Regions from separate parts of the Peribacillus sp. B65 genome, predicted to be linked through region 1. Evidence: riboswitches for the same ligand, from Rfam matches in the RefSeq annotation. Region 1 holds a riboswitch; the other holds the start of a gene.
The links. Region 1 has a riboswitch for S-adenosylmethionine ahead of ACSR9O_RS06300 (Na+/H+ antiporter NhaC family protein). Riboswitches for the same ligand answer to the same signal wherever they lie in the genome.
Positions count from the first base shown of each region.

Region 2: linked by a shared signal. The riboswitch ahead of ACSR9O_RS13535 (5-methyltetrahydropteroyltriglutamate--homocysteine S-methyltransferase) and the one ahead of ACSR9O_RS06300 (Na+/H+ antiporter NhaC family protein) in region 1 are both predicted to bind S-adenosylmethionine.

Region 1 is NZ_CP195840.1:1,290,583-1,298,121, forward strand. It holds partial or broken gene ACSR9O_RS06275 (SF0329 family protein) at 1-139, shown strand, start outside; gene ACSR9O_RS06280 (LysR family transcriptional regulator) at 378-1,280, opposite strand; gene hutG (formimidoylglutamase) at 1,404-2,360, shown strand; gene ACSR9O_RS06290 (hypothetical protein) at 2,642-2,797, shown strand; gene ACSR9O_RS06295 (SOS response-associated peptidase) at 2,858-3,529, shown strand; SAM riboswitch class I at 3,808-3,915, shown strand; gene ACSR9O_RS06300 (Na+/H+ antiporter NhaC family protein) at 4,106-5,413, shown strand; gene ACSR9O_RS06305 (chromate transporter) at 5,756-6,301, opposite strand; gene ACSR9O_RS06310 (chromate transporter) at 6,350-6,979, opposite strand; gene ACSR9O_RS06315 (LysR family transcriptional regulator) at 7,225-7,539, shown strand, end outside.
Region 2 is NZ_CP195840.1:2,753,722-2,761,260, reverse strand. It holds gene glpK (glycerol kinase GlpK) at 309-1,799, opposite strand; gene ACSR9O_RS13550 (MIP/aquaporin family protein) at 1,822-2,646, opposite strand; gene ACSR9O_RS13545 (glycerol-3-phosphate responsive antiterminator) at 2,873-3,415, opposite strand; gene ACSR9O_RS13540 (hypothetical protein) at 3,587-4,006, opposite strand; SAM riboswitch class I at 4,163-4,264, shown strand; gene ACSR9O_RS13535 (5-methyltetrahydropteroyltriglutamate--homocysteine S-methyltransferase) at 4,348-5,451, shown strand; gene ACSR9O_RS13530 (ArsR/SmtB family transcription factor) at 5,661-5,963, shown strand; gene ACSR9O_RS13525 (MFS transporter) at 6,121-7,296, shown strand; gene ACSR9O_RS13520 (hypothetical protein) at 7,398-7,539, opposite strand, start outside.

The DNA of each region.
Region 1 (7,539 bases):
AAAGATTCTTTCTCTGATAGATAGAAGAGTTGGGATGCGTACGTTACAGGGTCTTAAAAAATCTATCCTAAATGAAAAGGAAATTATCCAGTATTTTTATCACTTGCGATGTGAAGCAGAGGGAATAAGGACTTCCTAAAAAGCGCTATAATGAATTTTTATTGAACAAGTATTTTACTTGGCGTGGAAGTGTGAGCGTTAGGACGTTATTAATTAGTGAGGAAAAACAATATGGATGGATAGTGAAAACACATGAACCTCCTGCAAATATGAGTGGGAAACCTAGCTCATTGGCAGGAAGTCTAAAGTGTTTTCTTTATATAAAGTGAATCACAATGAGCCAGGGTGTCTTTTCCATTAAATTAGAGAATCAGCATTTAGGCATCGTTCCTAACATCCCACTTAAAAAAGCTATGTATTTCCTCTACTAACTTACATACTGCAGGAGACAGATATCGATCTTTCAAATAGGCCAGGTAAACAGTCCTTTCCAAAAAAATCGAATCAATCGCACGAATTGCAGTATTGGGGGATACAGCGGATTTTATATAGCTTTCCGGTAAAATTGTAACCCCAAGCCCTTCTTCCACCAAACTGCAAGCCGTTTCAAGCCTTTCTATTTCGTATAGGATATTTGGAATTGCATTTTCACCCTTAAATGCTCTTAAGATATCATCTCTTGTTTGAAATCCAGTTGTACTGATGATCAATTCTTTCTTTGCAATGTCTTGGAAAGTGATGGACTCTTTTTCATTTAACTCGTCATCTTTATGGATCAAAAGCATGAATTTTTCATTATAAAGGGGAGTGGACAGAATTTCATCGTTATTGATGGGCTGGTTCGTGATGGTGAAATGAACATTATACCGATTTAACGAATCGAAAACTTTCTCTTCCCCTAATATTTCCCTTACTTTTATATGAATATTAGGATAATTGATTTTAAAATTCCTGATTATCTTCGGAAACCAAAATTTGAATGATTCTATGGAACCTATAGATACTGTTCCGCTTCCAACATCCTTCATTTCCCTAAGTTCCACTTTCAAATTATCGAATCTTCTTAACAGGTCAACAGATCTCGTATAAAAAAGACCCCCTGCTTCCGTAAGCTCAAGACCCCTTGTATTACGTTCCAAAAGCTGTAAACTAACTTCATTTTCTAATTTCATTATGGCATTACTTAGGGAAGGTTGTGATATATGCAGCATTTTTGCCGCTTTTGAGAAATTCTTTTCCTGGACGGTGGTAGTGAAATACCGAAGTTGACGAAGATCCATTTATGCTCCTTTCTATAGCTTTAAACTATAGATATATTTAATTTTTGTATTGGTAATTATATATTATCTCATCTATAATTTTTAAAAAAGATATTTCGGAATTTTTTAAATAAAGGAGAAATTATGTATACTAATCCGACTTCAAAATATTGGAATGGAAGAATTGATTCCCAATCTGACATGGACAGCTTCAGATACCACCAAAGAGTACGGTTGGCTCCGATATCGGAATTAGCCATCTCTTCCAATGCATCAAAGACCTTTGGGTTGATTGGCTTCAAATGTGATGAAGGCGTCAGAAGGAATAAAGGCAGGATTGGTGCTGCAGAGGGGCCTGATCATATTAGGCAATACTTGGCGAAATTACCCTGTCATTTACCGTCCCAAACCGAGCTGGTGGATGCTGGCGATGTAATATGTGAAAGTACGGAAATGGAGGCCGCCCAATTCGAACTGGGATCGGCTGTTGACCGGATATTGGAGACTAAAGCGATTCCTATCATACTTGGGGGAGGGCACGAAACCCTGTATGGCCATTATCTTGGGATTAGGAAATCCATTGGACCAAAAGCTAGATTGGGGATCATTAATATTGACGCGCACTTTGATATGAGGCCCTATGAAAAAGAAAGTTCATCAGGAACGATGTTTAAGCAGATTTTGGACGAAGACCAAAGTTGTGGATATTTATGTGTCGGAATTCAGAAGCAGGGGAATACAAAGGCACTTTTTGAAACCGCTGAGAGGAGTAAGGTAGACTACATATTGGAAGAAGATTTGTCATTGAACGAAATGGATGAAACAAAGCGGCGGATAGATGAATTCGTTAATAAAAATGACTACATTATGCTTACATTATGTACGGACGTCATTGATTCAGCATATGCACCTGGGGTGAGTGCTCCATCGCCGTTTGGACTGAATCCGAAATTGGTACGTGCGATTATTAGGCATATCGTATCGAATGAAAAAATCCTCTCCTTTGACATTTCGGAAGTGAATCCTTCGTTGGACGAAAATAATAAAACCGTAACATTGGCAGCACATTTAATAAATGAAGTTTTGCTGCATTTTAAATAATGAATGGATATGGAAGAGGGCAATTCCAATTTGGTCCTTCCAGCTTTCCTCAATGTTATCTCCATGCTCAATTATAAGTATTGAAACTAAGTCCTTTGGCAGCACCCAGGCTGTCCGTGAATCATTCATGGACAGTCTTTTTTACGCCTCCTTTACACGCGTTAATGGTCGGGGCCATTGCTTGACTCCCCGTTATAGGATTAACCATGGCTCTGCAAAGTTCACTACTGATACTTGTGGGTTTTTGGTTTATAATAACAACCATCTAGGGGGGATTTTTTATGAATGAATATAAAGTGACGGTCAGGAATGGCAGTACCTTGATCTTGTCGGAAATCATTAAAGCTGAAGATGAAAGAGAAGTCCTTGGAACTCTTTTGATTTCCAGCGAATTATTTAATCAACCATTTACCGACATCAGGATTTTAGAACGCTGATTTGTGCCTGTCCGTTCGATTTGTTACACTGTAATAAATTCTAATACGGTAGGCGATAGTATGTGTGGACGTTTTACCCTTTTCACTGACATTGAAGAAATAAAAGATCGGTTTGATATTCAGGGATCGTTTGATGGGGAATACCAATTCAGCTACAATATTGCTCCCTCCCAATCCGTTCTCTCCGTCATTAATGACGGGGCAAGGAATCGACTTGGATATCTTCGGTGGGGACTCATTCCTTTCTGGGCAAAAGACGAAAAAGTGGGCTGCAAAATGATCAATGCCAGAGCGGAAACCATTGCTGAGAAAGCAAGCTTCAGGAATGCGTATAAGAAGAAGAGATGCTTGATAATCGCTGACTCTTTTTATGAATGGAAGAAGACACCGGAAAGAAAAATACCGATGCGAATAAAACTGAAGAATCATGCTCCATTTGGAATGGCGGGTATCTGGGAATCCTGGAAATCTCCTGAAGGCGTCAGCGTCTATTCATGCTCCGTTATAACAACCGTTCCTAATGAGCTAATGACCAGCATTCATGATCGTATGCCTGTCATCCTTAAACCAGAAGATGAAAAAGAATGGTTGAGTCCAACAAATAATGATCCTGCATATCTGCAGCAGTATTTAAAGTCATTCGATTCGGAACAGATGGAAGCCTTTGAGGTATCGACTGATGTGAATTCGACCAAAAATAATTCATCTAACCTAATACAACAAATTTGCTGAGAGGTCATAAGACCTCTTTTTTATATGAATTCCGTCCCGATAAATGAAAAAAACTGATTAACCGCACATGTCAAGATTTCTTTATAAATAGTAAGGAGTGCATGTAAAATACTTTAAAATTAACCCTTGCGAAAATAGACAAAATGCTGTACTGTTATATTTGCTTTTCAAAACGACTTTCGATGTCACTTTCACAAACTCAGATGGTTTCAGCAAGTTTCCAGTGTGGTACTTTTCTGGAAGGCATCGTAATATTTGATAAATTATATAATGTAATCTTCTTATCAAGAGAGACGGAGGGACTGGCCCGAAGATGTCTCGGCAGCGGACTTAAATGGAGTGCTGTGCCAAATCCAGCAGGCTGATTTTTGCCTGAAAGATAAGGAGGGTGTTTTTTATAAATTAAAAGACCTCTTCTTGTTGTAAAATAGAAGGGGTCTTTTTTATGCCAGTTTTTTTGCTATAGCTCCAAGACTAGATAATTAGGTAGGTTCAAATTGGAGTTATTTGCGAAAGCTGTTAATAGAATAAGAGCTGTGACACCTGTCACGGGAAAAATAAAAAGAGGTGTACATCATGAGTGCAAACAATAAAGGGAATCCATGGGCATTGATCCCATTTGTCGTATTTTTAATTTTATTTATAGGGTCCGGAATCATCACTAAAGATTTTTATTCATTTCCGGTGATTGTTGCAATTTCAATTGCTTCGGCAGCTGCATTGGCAATGAATCGGAAAGAGACATTCAATCATAAGGTTGATATCTTCTGTAAAGGTGCCGGGGACGCCAATATTATGTTAATGGTTATCATTTTCCTTTTAGCTGGCGCTTTTGCCGAAGTTGCCAATGGCATGGGAGCAGTTGAATCAACAGTGAATCTTGCCTTAGCTGTTTTTCCGCAAAATCTATTAATGGTAGGGATATTCATTATTGCTTGTTTTATTTCTTTATCCATGGGGACAAGCATGGGAACGATTGTTGCATTGGCACCTATCGGGGTCGGGATTAGTGAGCAAACAGATATTTCGCTTGCCCTATCAATGGCGGCCGTTATTGGTGGTGCGATGTTTGGGGATAACCTTTCCTTCATTTCAGATACGACAATCGCTGCAGTTCGAACTCAGGGAACGAAAATGAAGGATAAGTTTAAGGTGAATTTTTTCATCGTTTTACCTGCGGCCATCATCACATGTGCCATCCTTGGAATTTTAACAATGGGTGAACAAGCTGACATCTCCCAACATTCTTATAATTGGGTGAAGATTCTTCCATATCTTTGCGTATTGATCACTGCATTGGCAGGAGTCAATGTGTTCCTGGTCCTTTCCATCGGAATCGTATTTGCCGGAATTATCGGCTTGGCTGATGGAAGTTATAAACCGTTGGGTGTCATTCAAAAAGTTGGAGAAGGAATGGCGGGAATGTATGAAATCTCCTTCCTTGCCATTTTAATTGCAGGTATGGTAGCTGTTATCAAACATAATGGTGGCATCGATTATCTACTCCACCTAGTGACCCGAAATAGCAAATCAAAAAAAGGGGCGGAATTCAGCATTGCAGGGCTTGTTGGTTTGACAAACCTTTCAACGGCAAATAACACGATTTCGATTATCATTGCCGGGCCACTTGCCAAAAATATCGCTGAAAAGTATGGGATTGATCCGCGTAAATCAGCGAGCTTGCTTGACATATTTGCATGTTGTATCCAAGGGTTGATACCATATGGAGCACAACTGCTTGTTGCAGCAGGGGTAGCAAAGATTTCTCCGATAAGCATCTTGCAGTATTCATATTACCCAATACTAATTGGATTTTGTGGCGTCATTGCCATCTTGATTGGTTTTCCACGGTTTCAGCCGGGAAATAATGGATCAAAGAACTAAAAGTTAAAACAAAGTTGATTGGAGCGGGTGTGCGAGACTCCTGCGGGAAAAGCGAGTCCAGGGGAGACCCCGCAGGCGCAAAGGCGCCGAGGAGGCTCCCGGACCGCCCGCGGAAAGCGAGTGCCTGGAGGGGAAATCAACGTTCAAATTGTACAAACCCCTAAAATTTCATCGAGTTTGTCTACAGTCTGAACACCCTGAATCATTGGATACAGGGTGTTTTTTGTATGGTAAATACATAAACATTATCAAGTTTTCTCCCATTTATATAGTATCAATCATTCTTCAATTTTTCTGCTTAATTCCGGTCCAAATTAATGATGGTTGTGTGTGCGACACCTGTCATGAATAGAGGACAACACCAACTAAACCGGAAAGGATAATTACATAGGCTGGGTGCCAGCGTAATTTCATTAGGGCAAATAACGATAATCCAAAAACGAGTAATAAGCTTATCGCATGCCAAGAAAAGTTCAGCGCTATCATATTATTGGAAAGTGCAAAGCTGATTGCTGCAAAGAGGATTAAACTAGTGACAATGGGTCTTAGTCCATAGAACATGGATTGAACAACTGGGTAATGATTCAATTTGCTGAAGAAGGTGGCTATAACGGTTACGAATATAATAGCAGGAAGTAAGATTCCGAAAGCAGATGATATGGCCCCTGCAAATCCAGCAGTAGAATAGCCAACAAGAATGGCACTATTGGCAGTGACAGGTCCTGGGGACATACCGGAAATCGCGATGATATCAGTAAATTGCTGAGTCGTCATCCATCCATGCTGTGAGACTTCCGATTCTATTACGGGAATCATGGCGTATCCGCCTCCAAACGATACAAAGCCGATAATAAAGAAGGTGCTAAACAACTCCCACAATTCCATCATTCCATCACACACTTTCTTGAAAATTAGTTAGACCCTTTTTTGATATACCTATATGCCAGCACCCATGAAAGGTTCGAAATCATTTTCTTCATTTCCTATATCCTTTCTGTCCAACTTGACATCGTAACCTAATTTTCTCTTAATGGAGATGGTCACAATACCAGCAAAAGCTCCTGCTAATATAACCATCACAGGGTGCAGAAAGAAAAGGACTGGAATTCCTACTATTAAAATACAGAAAGTTGTTTTGTCTACAACAGCCGTTTTTCCTATCTTGATAGCCGCATAGGCGATGATGGCTACTATGGAAGCTCTGATCGATATGAATGCGGATTCTACCTTCGGATTATCCTGAATGAAAAAATACAAAATGCCTAGGAGCAGAACAATTAAAAAGGTAGGTAATGAAACACCGATCATGGCTGCCATTGCCCCCTTCATTCCGGCAATTCGATGGCCGATAAAGGTGGCGGAGTTAATGGCGACAGCTCCCGGTACGGACTGAGATAAAGCAAAAACATCCGTAACTTCTTCGCTTTTCATCCATTTTCTTTTTTCGACCACTTCTTTTTCGATTAAGGGGATCATCGCAAACCCGCCTCCGAATGTGACAGGTGCTATTTTAAAAAAGGTCCAAAATAATTGGAATAGTGTTTTCCATTGTCCTTTCATTGACATCAGTCACTTCCTTTGCATGCTTTGTTTAATACTTATCATTAACATATCAAAGAAAAAGGGATGGGTAAATTGCAACAAAATCATCGGGTATAACAAAACGTTATACCCAGAAGATTTATCCGTTTTATAAAGAATGCCGCCAATAATTGAATAGCCTCAGAATGTATCACACTATTTTCATTTCACCATTTACCTAATGATGCTATCATTTTAATAAACTATCTAAAAACATGGAGGTCGTTTTCTTGAAATTGGAAAATCTGAAAATGTTTTGTTTAGTGGTGGATGAAGGAAGTTTAAGCCAGGCGGCGAGGTTAAGTTTCCTATCTCAGCCCGCTGTAACACGGCAGATCCATCAACTGGAAAATTATTATAACACTTTGTTATTCGACCGTGAGGAAGGAAGGCTGAGAGTTACAGAAGCAGGAAAGCTGTTATACCCTTTTGCAAAAGCCATAGTAAATGACTTCAACCATTCAAAAGAAGTGATTCAGCAATCGACGGGGAAGTACAATGCCAATCTAATAGTAGGGGCTTCCTTGACTATCGGCGAGTATTTG
Region 2 (7,539 bases), 1.5 Mb from region 1:
TCTGCACTTTTACTCGTGAATTTACGCCGTTTACTCGTGAGTACTGCACTTATACTCGTGAATTCACACTGTTTACTCGTGAATTCGTAAATTTTGGTACTTATATTCAATTGGTTCATTTGTTCGCATAGTTTATATAGATATTAATATCCCTAATCTGCCATTAAAAACAAAAAAAGAGACCATAAATGCACATTATCGAATTAACGATAACGCATTCATGGTCTCTCCTGTTCTCCGGCCGAGTTATTAACTTGATTTCATTATAGCATACTCCAGCTCATTTGAGAAAGAATACATCTTGTTTTTTATTTAAACGCCATAGCGGCATGTACAGCTTTTTTCCAGCCTTCATATAATTTTTCACTATCTTGCTCTTCCATGGATGGTTTAAAGGTTTTATCTACCGCCCATTGCCGGGAGATTTCTTCTTGATCCTTCCAATACCCGACAGCAAGGCCAGCTAAGTATGCAGCACCTAATGCTGTAGTTTCGTTTATGGTAGGCCTCTCGACGGGCACACGTAATAAGTCGCTTTGGAATTGCATCAAGAAGTCATTCTTGACTGCCCCGCCATCCACTCTTAATGTCTGCAGCTCGATTCCTGAATCCGCCTCCATTGCATCAAGGACATCCTTCGTTTGATACGCAAGTGATTCAAGTGTGGCACGAATGAAATGCTCTTTTGATGTGCCGCGCGTCAAACCAAAAACGGCTCCCCGCACTTCGCTGTCCCAATATGGAGTTCCAAGTCCTACAAAAGCCGGTACCACATATACTCCATCCGTACTTTCCACCCGTTTTGCATAGGCTTCGCTGTCCTTGGCATCATGCAGCATCCGCAGTCCATCGCGCAGCCATTGGATGGCGGAGCCAGCTACGAATATACTGCCTTCCAGTGCATATTCGACCTTCCCATTCAATCCCCAAGCAAGGGTCGTCAATAGTCCGTGTTCGGAGCTGACAGCCTTGGCTCCTGTATTCATGAGCATGAAACAGCCTGTTCCATACGTATTTTTAGCCATTCCTTCATTAAAGCAGGCTTGGCCGAATAATGCTGCCTGCTGATCACCGGCTGCCCCTGCAATCGGAATCGATTGGCCGAAGAAATGATATTCGATCGTACGTGCATATTCCTCAGAGGAAGGCCTCACTTCCGGCAGCATCGACTTTGGAACAGTCAATATCTCGAGCAGTTCTTCATCCCATTTCAGTTCATGGATATTGTACATCAATGTCCGGGATGCATTGGAATAGTCCGTTACATGAGCCTTGCCTCCTGATAGCTTCCAGATCAGCCAAGTATCGATGGTACCGAATAACAGCTTTCCTTCATCCGCCTTTTGTCGTGCCCCTTCTACATTATCGAGGATCCATTTCACTTTCGTTCCGGAAAAATAGGCATCTATCAACAATCCCGTTTTATCCCGGAATAGATCATTAAGTCCCTTTTCCTTCAAATCATCACAGATTTCACTTGTTTGCCTGGACTGCCATACAATCGCATTATAAACAGGGTTACCTGTTTCCTTATCCCAAACGACTGCCGTTTCACGCTGATTAGTGATCCCGATACCGGCAATTTGCTCTGGCTTTACACCGGATTCAGATAGTACACCGGCAATCACCGCCAAGATCGATCCCCAAATCTCATTGGCGTTATGCTCGACCCAGCCTGGTTTAGGGAAATGCTGCGTGAATTCCTTTTGGGAGGAATGGACGATTTCCCCCTTTTCGTTAAATAAAATCGCCCGCGAACTAGTTGTTCCCTGATCTAATGATAAAATGTATTTTTCCATTGTGTATGCCCCTCCTTTTAATTTAACTGGCGATATTTCTGCTTTCCAATTCATGTGACTGTTTTTTACCAAAAGCATAGGCTAATATCAATAGTACCAGGCTTGCACCCAAAACAGACCAAAATCCTGCTGTTATTTCCCCCATAAAAAATGCTTTATAACAAACGGCACCAAGTGAACCCCCAACTATCGGTCCAATGACCGGAATCCATGAATAGCCCCAATTGGAATTGCCTTTACCGGGTATCGGCAGCAAAAAGTGAGCGATGCGCGGCCCCAGATCGCGGGCCGGGTTAATGGCGTATCCTGTCGTTCCGCCAAGAGACATCCCAATCACGACAATCAATAACCCGACTGCAAATGGGTTTAGGCCCTCTGTAAAATCATTGGCACCTATAAATAATAATCCAAGAACAAGGATGAAAGTTCCAATCATCTCACTTAATAGATTTGAAAATGTGTGCGGGATCGCAGGTGAAGTCGCGAACACACCAAGCTTCGCTCCTGGATCATCCGTAGCTTTCCAGTGTGGCAAATAGTGCAGGAATACTAGAGTCGCGCCCAGGATTGCGCCAATCATTTGGGCAACGATGTAACCGGGCACATCACTCCAAGGAAATTCTCCAATAATGGCAAAACCTACTGTGACCGCCGGGTTTAAATGCGCCCCGCTTATGGACCCTACTGCAAAAACCCCCATGGTAACGGCCAACCCCCACGCAATCGTGACAACAATCCATCCGGCATCCTTTGCATAGGAACCCTTTAAGGATGAACCAGCCCCAATACCTGCTCCGAATACAACTAATATCATCGTGCCTAACACTTCTCCCCAAAATGGAGTCATGATAAAACCCCTCCCCTGTTAAATTATTAAACCTTGCCAACAAATAAAAGGAGATCCACAGCAGAACTATCTTCATAAATAAATTATGAATAGATCTGTTGTGAATCTCCTAGTCTCCGTCACATATATTAACTTGTACTGTAAAATATACTAGGTTATGAAAACGCTGTCAATATTTTGTGAAAAATTAATCTATTTTTCTGTAATTTTTTTCAATTTTCCCCTATTAGACGATATCCCATAATTCAGTTTTGGATGTGGTGATCGACGAAGCTCCAGCATCAAGGGCATTCAGGACTTCATCCGAAGTACGTATGAGGCCGCCTGCAAAAATCGGTGTCTGCAATCGTTCCTTCACTTCTTTTATCATCCATGGCATGGCGCCCGGCAATACTTCGATATAATCCGGCTTGGTTTTCTGCACCAGCTTATAACTTTTCTCAAGCGCATGTGAGTCTATTAAAAAGATTCGCTGGATGGCAATGACCCCCTTTTGCTTCGCCTTCAATATAACGCTTGATTTAGTCGAAATCAGCCCATAGGGATTATATTCCTGACAAATGAATTCTGTCGCGTACTCATCACTTCTTATGCCATGGATCAAATCGACATGATAAATCATTTTCTTATTATGTTGTTTTGCCATCATACTTACATTTTTCAATTGTGATATATGCAAATCAAGAAACACACCTATTTCATAGGAACTTTCTAGAAATCTTTCAAAATCCTTCATGCTTGCTGAAGCAGGCAAAATCTTTTGATCCATCATTATCCTCCTCATTCCCAGAAAAACTCAAAACTTCAAGTTATTTAGTATATTTTAAAGAGCTTGATTTATCAATCACATTTTTTTCATGACAATCTCACAATAACACTAACATACCTGGCACTCCCTTTATAGATTGCGGATAAGGTTGTATGTAAAATATCCCTTAACTCATAAAGAAAGTTTCATTATCAATGCACCTTCGACAAGTTCATACGATTTAATTGTGCCCACCGGAATTTTTCTCACGATGTTCCAAGCATTAACATTCATTTTGATCGTTCTTTTTTCAAATTCAAAAAATGGCGGTCTGTTAAATATCCTTTGGTTGATGAAATTCCTGTCAACTGGTTCCATTTCCACTAATTCAAATGAAATCGTTCTTTTTTCCACATGAACCGGTTTTAATGTAATCCGGAAAGCTACGTTTTTCTTAAACATCATTTTTTTCACTTCCATCGTTCCGGAAAGCACAATATGCTTCGGCGTAATCTCGACTTTAATATCCTGACAAGATGATTTCATTTTTATGATTCTCTCTACCATGGCTTCAGTTACCGTTATCGGTATGCCACTTTTGAATGGACTCATCCTTGCATTCCCCTCCCCACTCAAAGCTTATGCCGGATTCCCTGATGCCGTTAACATTTCAGTCCGAGTAATAAACGGTATATTCTAAATATTCAACCTCCAACTCTTGACCTTTGTAAAAACTACCTGTATAGTCATAATTAATTTAATAGACAACTCTTATCCAGAGAGGTGGAGGGACTGGCCCTTTGATGCCTCAGCAACAGACTATTCATGTACTGTGCTAATTCCAGAAGTTTAAAAACTTGAAGATAAGAAGAGTATATAGCTTTGTTGCCAACACCTCTTCTTATTTTTTAAGAAGAGGTTTTTTATTTTTAAAAGGAAAGAAGGAATGCAACATGTCAATCACATTAACGAAAGCACCATTCAGGGCCGATCACGTCGGAAGTTTATTAAGACCGGAACGTTTACATATTGCCAGAAAGCAATTTAGGGAGGGTACCCTTTCAGCAGAGCGCCTTCGTGAAATTGAAACCGAAGAAATCAAACGGATTGTCGATAAACAAATTGAAGTTGGATTAGAGGCTGTTACGGACGGCGAGTTCAGACGAACATGGTGGCACTTTGACTTCCTCGAACATTTAAATGGCATCGAGGGATATGTGACTGAAAAAGGTCTCACATTCGATGGTGTGGAAACAGAGAGATATAACGTTCGCAATACCGGGAAGGTTTCATTCAATCCTGAACATCCCTTCATTAGTGATTTCATTGAATTGAACAAAATCGTGAACGGACGTGCCGTTGCCAAGCAAACCATTCCCAGTCCGAATCAGTTATTTGCTGCAGGTATTCATAATGAAGACATCTACCCTGATATTGAAGATTATGCAAATGATATCATCAAGGCGTATCAGCATGCTTTGAAAGCCTTTTATGAAGCAGGTGTGCGTTATCTTCAATTGGATGATGTATATATTGCCAGACTTTCAGCTCCAGATTTCCAGTTCAAAGATGGAAAATATACGAGGGAACAGTTAATTGATCTTGCACTTCGTGTCATTAATGGAGCATTGGAAGGCAAACCAGAAGACCTTGTCGTCACTACCCACCTATGTCGCGGAAACTATCAGTCGACTTGGGCGTTTGAAGGAAGCTATGCCCGTATCGCTCCAACTTTATTGGCAAAAGAAAAAGTGGATGGATTCTTCTTGGAATATGATGATCAACGTTCAGGGGATTTCAAACCATTGGAATACATTCCAAATGGCGGTGCACAGGTTGTACTGGGGGTCGTCACTTCAAAAAATGGGGAAATCGAAGACAAGGAAGCTGTTAAGGCACGCATTAAAGAAGCCTCGCACTTCGTTGCTCTCGAACAATTATGCTTAAGCCCTCAATGCGGCTTCGCCTCCACCCATCACGGCAACAAGCTAACCGAAGAACAGCAATGGGAAAAGCTGAAATTCGTCGTTGATGTAGCAAAAGAAGTGTGGGAATGATTTTTTTGCGGAAACTTTAATACTGATTTACAGGATTCGAATAACCTAATCGGCAGCACTTATTAGGGAGCCGATTAGGTCCTTGCAATAATACATTTCCATTCCTTTAATGGCTCTTTTGAATAACGGTATCAAGTTTTGATTTATGAAATTAACGATGAATGTTAATATTATTTGACATATCGATAATTCTCGATATAATGAAATGTATGAAAACAATCGAGATATTTAAAGCATTATCCAATGAATCCAGGTTGCAAATCTTACAATGGCTCAAGGCGCCTGAACTCCACTTCACCCCTCATGAGGGAATAGACATGAAGGAAACCGGCGTTTGCGTAAGTCAGATTACGGAAAAATTAAACATGACCCAGTCCACGGCCTCTCAATACCTCTCGATGCTTCTTAGAGCAGGATTGATTAAAACGGAGCGGATAGGAAAGTTTACGTATTACAAACGAGATGAAGATGCAATCTCAAAAATTACTGATTTCTTGAAAGAAGAAGTATGAAAATGAACCTGATCCGTACCTTAGAGGGTTGGGTTCATTTCCCCCCCCTAACAGTTCGACATTTCGCGATATGTTTATTTTTTTATCCATACATATTAACATATTCCGATATGTCTTTATATAAAATTGATAATCATTAATGAGGAGTGAATCTATTTTGCTTAATACATGGAAAATTTACATGTTGGCGATAATCAGTTTTTTAGTAGGAACATCCGAATTCATCATATCCGGAATTTTGGATAAGATTGCGGATTCTCTTGGAGTTACCCTTGCTGCCGCAGGACAGCTCATTACAATTTTCTCCCTTGTCTACGCAATCGGTACACCCATTCTAATGGCTTTGACAGCAAGTTTAGACAGACGAAAATTAATGTTGTATTCCCTTGGACTATTCATAGTGTCCAACCTGCTTGCCTTTCTATTACCAGGCTTTGGACCGTTTCTATTTGCACGCATAATCATGGCACTTGGTGCAGGATTGGTTGTAGTCACCGCTCTGAATATTGCCGCTAAGCTTGCTCCGCCAGATAAAAAAGCAAGTTCTATTGCGACAGTTGTCATGGGGTTTACAGCTTCCCTTATCATTGGCGTACCTCTCGGAAGAATCATGACGGATGCATTCGGCTGGAAATCCGTCTTTGGCGGAATCGCCCTATTCGGCCTGATTGCCATGATCGTTTTATTCTTTACCATTCCTGCTACCAAAGGGGATAAACCAGTACCACTTCTCCAGCAGCTGGCCCTTCTTAAAAAAAGGAAAGTTGCCCTTGGATTATCGATAACCTTCTTCTGGCTTGGCGGATACTCGATAGCTTATACCTATCTATCCCCTTACCTGCTATCCGTATCAGGGATAAGTGACTCTCTACTTAGCACGGCCTTGCTTATATTCGGTATCGCAAGCTTGATCGGATCAAAGTTTGGCGGATATAGTACGGATCGATGGGGTGTATCATTTACACTAATTGGCGGTATGGCGCTGCATATTGTGATGATCATCATGTTATCCATCGTTACGAATTCATTGATGGCCGTTTTGATAATCCTCACATTATGGTCGTTCGCAGCATGGTCATCAGGGCCGACACAGCAATATCATTTAGCGACCCTAGAGCCTGAATCATCAGGAGTCATGCTCGGACTGAATCAGTCAATGATGCAATTGGCCATGGCCGCCGGTGCTGGAATTGGCGGTGTCGTTGTAGAACAAGTATCCCTTGCTTCCATAACCTGGATCGGTGCAACAGGGGTTGCCATTGCCATGGTCATTGTTCTGGTCCTTTCAAGTTCATCATCAAGCAGTAAAATAGCACAGTCTATAAAATCCTAGACCGTTAGATAAACATTCATCATAAGGCTAGATCCTAGCCTTATGATAAATCCTAAAGATGAAAGCAACAAAAAAAGAACGGCCACCAGCACGTCCCCTTTTTACTTGCAGCTATCATCATCATCCATTTTTTTCACAAATATATCATCCGTCACCCTATCTTCCAGCTTGTTCCTCAAGGCCAATTCCGCAGCCTTCCCGTCACTAGGCGATCCGTCCGCGAAATACATCGGAAACAAGGAG